Linked DNA regions of Pelosinus sp. IPA-1. The protein of the gene in region 1 binds, or shares a complex with, the protein of each later gene. Links are inferred from orthologs where the notes say so. Each region holds a gene or a part of one and is shown in the gene's direction. Other genes may lie near its edges.

Evidence for each region.
Region 2: the proteins of QSJ81_RS25145 (region 1) and QSJ81_RS01175 are in contact, whole or in part, in an NMR structure (PDB 1J6T), measured with the Escherichia coli proteins. The link is inferred for Pelosinus sp. IPA-1 from one-to-one orthologs.

Annotation. Positions count from the first base shown.
Region 1 is NZ_BSVC01000017.1:29,364-32,314, reverse strand. The notes cover bases 10-2,920. They hold QSJ81_RS25145 (HPr family phosphocarrier protein), read left to right. Parts: upstream 10-1,287; coding sequence 1,288-1,554; downstream 1,555-2,920. Other genes in these bases: QSJ81_RS25135 (nitronate monooxygenase), read left to right, coding at 2,305-2,920; speD (adenosylmethionine decarboxylase), read right to left, coding at 1,608-2,066; dhaM (dihydroxyacetone kinase phosphoryl donor subunit DhaM), read left to right, coding at 715-1,107; dhaL (dihydroxyacetone kinase subunit DhaL), read left to right, coding at 67-699; dhaK (dihydroxyacetone kinase subunit DhaK), read left to right, coding at 10-50. Also shown: more of dhaK, read left to right, coding at 1-9; more of QSJ81_RS25135, read left to right, coding at 2,921-2,951.
Region 2 is NZ_BSVC01000001.1:268,438-271,432, forward strand. The notes cover bases 34-2,988. They hold QSJ81_RS01175 (PTS mannitol transporter subunit IICBA), read left to right. Parts: upstream 34-563; coding sequence 564-2,414; downstream 2,415-2,988. Other genes in these bases: QSJ81_RS01170 (PRD domain-containing protein), read left to right, coding at 34-561; pfkB (1-phosphofructokinase), read left to right, coding at 2,446-2,988. Outside these bases: more of QSJ81_RS01170, read left to right, coding at 1-33; more of pfkB, read left to right, coding at 2,989-2,995. UniProt on the Escherichia coli protein: The phosphoenolpyruvate-dependent sugar phosphotransferase system (sugar PTS), a major carbohydrate active transport system, catalyzes the phosphorylation of incoming sugar substrates concomitantly with their translocation across the cell membrane.

The DNA of each region.
Region 1 (2,951 bases):
AAGAATTATTATTTGCTGCTGCAGATACACCAGCATTGGTACAGTTTTAAAGGGGGACTTATTTCTATGGGTGGATATATATTTGAAGCTATAAATACGATAGGAAAAGCGATTATCCGTGATAAACAAATGTTAACAGATTTAGATGCTGCGATTGGTGATGGAGATCATGGCATTAACATGGCAAGAGGCTTTGAGGCAGTACAAGCCAAGATGCAGGCATTAGAAGCAGAAACGGATATCGGTAAGGTGATGAAAACCATTGGTATGACGTTAATTTCCAGTGTTGGAGGTGCCTCTGGCCCATTATATGGTACCGCTTTTTTACGGGCTGCTGGTCCAAGCCAAGGTAAAACCAAACTTGATACTGATACTGCTAGTTTGATGCTAGCAGCAGCTATTACCGGGATTAAGGAACGGGGAAAAGCGATTCGTGGAGAAAAAACCATGTTAGATGCTTTAGAACCTGCCTATGATGCATTTATGGAAGGTGCAAAAGTAAATAAAACTGTAATCGAATGTTTAGAGTTGGCATGTAATGCTGCTCAAGAGGGTGTCGAATTTACTAAAACGATTGCAGCAACAAAAGGTCGGGCCAGCTATCTTGGTGAACGTAGCATTGGACATCAAGATGCTGGGGCCACATCATCTTATATTATGTTGCACGCCTTATTGGAGTTTCTTCGCGGCAATAATTAGGAGGTCTGTAGGGATATGGTAGGAGTCGTAATTGTTTCACATAGTCAAAAGGTCGCAGAAGGTATACGAGAAATGGCATTACAAATGGCTAACCCTAGCCAGCAGATTATTGCTGCTGGTGGAATGGACGATGGTAGTATAGGTACAGATGCATTTAAGGTGAGTGAAGCCATTGTTTTGGCCAATACGGGTGATGGTGTTGCAGTCCTAGTCGATCTCGGTAGTGCAGTGCTCAGTACGGAAACTGCTTTTGATTTTCTGGATGATGAACTGCGTGCTAAAGTAAAGATTGCGGATGCTCCCATATTGGAAGGAGCTATTAGTGCTGTTGTGGAAGCATCTTTAGGAAGTTCATTGTCTGCTGTAATAGCAACTGCGGAAGGTGCACGTACGTTAAATAAGTGCTAAAAAGGATTCCTATCTTGTTAGCTAAGTATCATAATTAATAAGCTGAATGAACCACAAAGACACTGCCACCTCCGGTGGCACACAAAGGAGGGGATCGTGTCCTTTGTGCCTTTGTGGTTCAACCATTTAGTAGGAACTAGCTACTAGATTTTCAATAATAATTTTTAGTGAGGGATACATATGATTGAAAAACAAATTACAATTACAAATAATAGTGGGTTACATGCTAGGCCGGCAGCTCAGTTTGTACAAAAGGCGGCAAATTTTAAAAGTAAAGTTAGAATTACAGGGAATAATAAGACAGCGGATGGTAAGAGTATTTTAGCCGTAATGGGAATGGGCATAAAACAAAATGCTCAAATTAATATTACTGTTGAAGGCGAAGATGAGGAAGAATGTATAAAAGCCTTAGAAGAGCTTATTGCTAGTAATTTTGGCGAAAATTAATAAAAAACCGTTATTACAGGGCTCATACCTGTAATAACGGTTTTTTATTAATTCTATTTAGAACGAGACAAAAATTTAAAAACTTTCACTCCTGTATCCCGCACGCGGCGTATAGGAGTAACACTAACTTTAATTTTGGGTTTCATATCACTGATAGAACCGAAATCACCTCGTTTAATATTGGTAATTTTCGTCTTTTCAGGTTTTAAAAAACGTTTCAATGCATTAGATGCTTGGTTAAGTTGACTGTTGTCGCTACAGGTAAAAACATCGATGGCAGCATATCCTTTTTCTGGGTAACTATGTACACTCATATGACCTTCTGCTAATAGTGCTAACACTGTCAATCCTTGTGATTCAAATTTATGATAAGTGAAATTGAGTAGTGTCATATTGGATTCAGCAATGGCTACTGTCATTGCCTTTTTTATAAATTCAATATTAGTAAGACTTTCAAAGTTACATCCATACATATCAATCGTTAGGTGTCTGCCAATTATTCCCATTATCATACTAAATTCCCCTTTATAAGTAATGATTAAAGCTTATATCTACGTCGTATATTATATGTATTATATAGCATTTCATTATAAATTGATTAACGACAATTGTAAAGTATAATTTTATGTAAAAATACAGAAAATACTGGATATTCGTTTTATGAAAATAAGAGAAGAGTTTTTGCAGGAAAATGTAATTAAATAGTGAATTTTCCCAAAGATAATATATTTCAAGAAAGGAAGATCAAAGATGAGTACAAAACTAACAACGATGCTAAATATAAAATATCCTATCATTCAAGGCGGTATGGCATGGGTATCTGACGGAAAGTTAGCAGCAGCTGTATCAGAAGCTGGTGGTGCTGGTATTATTGCAGCAGGCGGTCGCAATGCCCAATGGGTTGGTGAACAGATTCGTTTAGCAAAATCCCTTACGACGAAACCATTTGGTGTCAATGTACAACTTATGGCATCAGATAAAGACGAAATTATGGATGTAATTTGCAAGGAAAAAGTAGCCTTCGTTACTCTTGGGGCAGGAAATCCAATTCCTTTTTTCTCACAGCTAGATGAGGCGGGTATTAAAAAAATTCCAGTAGTACCTAATGTTAAATTAGCAAAAAGGGTGCAGGAAAAAGGTGCTGATGCGATTGTAATAGAGGGAATGGAAGCGGGAGGTCATATTGGAGTATTAACGACGATGGCTTTAATGACGCAAGTAATTCCAGCGGTTGATATTCCAGTTATTGCTGCGGGTGGCTTTGCTGATGGGCGTGGATTAGTAGCTGCCTTGGCAATGGGAGCATCAGGAATACAAATGGGCACTCGTTTCTTAGTAGCAGAAGAATGTGCTGTTCATTCCAATGTAAAACATAAATTAATTGCTGCAACTGATAA
Region 2 (2,995 bases), on another replicon or contig:
CCTAGTAAAAATGTTGATGGAGTTAGATTTGAAGATAAACTGCATGTACTGCAGCAATATGCAGTGGCAATTCTTGAAATTCTAGAAAATTTTTTCACCCTAAAAGACTATGAATCTAATACGATAGAAGAAATGATTCAGGGGGTAAGTTCCTTACTAGGTACAAATGATGAAATGGTAAATCAGTTAGCTACAGCCTTACAAGACAGAGAAGAAAAGGGTGGAACTTTTATTACAGGACATGGGTTTGTTCTACTTCATTGCCGGACAGAGGCAATGAAAAAACTACATTTTGGTGTAGTGCAGAACGTAAAACAAATTTATGCAATGAATGGAAAGGGAGAAAAAGAAGAAGTTACACTAGGAATTATTATGATAGCACCAGAAAAAAGTAGCGAACATGCGATAGAAACAATCAGCCATCTTAGTAAGATGCTTGTAGAAAGACCTGATTTTATCAGGCTGCTACAAGAAGGAGCAGAGAAAGACGCAGTGAAAGAAGTAAGCAATGTATTAGAAGAATTTTATTGGATGAAAAATAAAAATCTTATGGGGGTATAAATATGGGTGAGGGTAGAATACAAGAAAAAGTCCAAAAGTTTGGTCGATTTTTAAGTGGCATGGTAATGCCGAACATTGGAGCGTTTATCGCTTGGGGCTTAATCACAGCACTTTTTATTCCTACGGGATGGTTACCAAGTGAATATTTAAGCAAACTAGTTGGACCGATGATAATCTATTTACTTCCTCTCTTGATTGGTTATACCGGTGGTAAAATGGTGTCAGATAGTCGGGGTGGTGTTCTAGGGGCAATTGCTACCATTGGTGTGATAGTTGGGGTTGATATCCCTATGTTTATTGGCGCCATGATTATGGGGCCTCTTGGTGGCTATGTTATCAAAAAGTTTGATGAGGCGATTGAAGGAAAAGTACCAGCTGGCTTTGAGATGTTAATCAATAACTTCTCAGCAGGTATTATTGGTGCATTACTGGCATTATTAGCTTATACAGGAATTGGCCCTGTGGTTGTATCTTTAAATGTAATTCTTAAAAATGGAGTAGAAAGCATTGTAAATGCAGGCTTATTGCCGTTAGTCTCCTTGTTTATTGAACCAGGAAAAATATTATTTTTAAATAATGCTATGAATCATGGTATCTTAAGTCCAATTGGCATACAACAAGCAAAAGAAGTAGGAAAATCCGTATTCTTCTTATTAGAAGCCAATCCTGGCCCAGGTCTTGGTATTCTACTTGCTTACTGGATGTTTTCTAAAGGCATGATCAAACAATCCGCACCAGGAGCTATAATTATTCACTTCTTGGGTGGTATCCATGAAATTTATTTCCCGTATGTATTAATGAACCCACTTCTCTTACTTGCTGTTATTGGTGGGGGCGCGAGCGGCGTATTTACGTTTAATCTATTAGGTGCTGGCTTAGTAGCAAGTCCTTCTCCCGGTAGTATCTTTGCAGTGTTGGCTATGATACCAAAAGGCGGTTACTTTGCAGTACTCACCGGAGTTCTGGTATCGACAGTCGTTTCCTTTTTAATCGCTTCCATCTTTGTTAAACAAGCTAGTGCAAAACAAGATGATTCTCAATTGGAAGAAGCAAAAGAAAGTGTGAAAGAACTTAAAGGTAATATCGTTAAACACCACGATATTAAGAAAATTATCTTCGCCTGTGATGCAGGCATGGGGTCGAGTGCGATGGGGGCAACAACCTTACGCAACAAATTTAAGAAAGCTGGATTTAATATCGAGGTGGTGCATTGTGCGATTGAAGCGATTCCTAGTGATGCTCAAATCGTCGTCACTCACGAAAAGCTAGCGGCTCGCGCAAAAAGTAAAGCACCTAATTCTGAATATATATTAGTAAGAGATTTTATCGATAATCCTGTTTTTGAAACAATAAGTAAAAGGCTACAGCCTATAAATGGTTCCGTTATTGTAGAAGAAAATACTGATGATAAAGAAGATAGTGCAATTTTACGGAAAAGTAATATTCTCTTAGGTTTAAAAAGCATGGAAAGAGATGAAGTCATTCGCATGGCCGGCAGTTTGCTCTATAAGAGCGGTTATGTAGATGAAGAGTATATTGAAGCTATGATTGAAAGAGAAAAGGATCTTACGACCTATATTGGTAAAGGAATTGCCATTCCTCATGGTGTAGGTAAAGCAAAAGAAAATATTAAAAAATCTGGAATGGTTGTCTTGCAGTTCCCAGAAGGAGTTTCCTTTGGTGACGAAACGGCTTATATGGTAATTGGTATCGCAGGTGTAGGAAATGAACATTTGAGTATTCTTTCTAACATTGCTACCGCGATTAATGAAGAAGATGATAGTATGGTAGAGGTACTGAGAACAACAACAGATAGTGAATATATCTATAACTTATTTCATAGCTCAAATTAGCACAAAAAAATCAAGTCTCTGGAGGAAAATAATGATAATTACTGTTACTTTAAATCCAGCAGTTGATAAAACAGTAGAAATTAATGATCTGCATATAAATAGGGTGAATCGAGTAGCTTCGGCAAGGGTAGATGCAGGAGGCAAGGGGATTAACGTTTCAAAGGTTATATTAAACTTAGAAGGGAAAAGTAAGGCCATTGGGTTCCTTGGCGGCAAAGCAGGGACTTTTATCAAAGGTTATCTAGATGAAATGGGTATTGCCAATGAATTTGTTTTTGTCAAAGGGGAAACTAGGACGAATCTCAAGATTGTAGATCCGATGCAACATACAAATACGGATATAAATGAAATAGGACCAGATATCACCCTTGAGGATAGTAAAAAAATTGATAATATTATTTCAGAGTCTGTCAATGAAAAAACCGTTATTGTTTTCTCGGGCAGTGTCCCTCCTAATGTAGATCTTGCCACCTATCAAAAGTGGATTCAAAGGGCAAAAGAAAAGGGTGCCAAGGCTATTCTTGATGCAGATGGAGAACTGTTACAACTAGGAATTGAAGCGGGACCATATCTGATAAAAC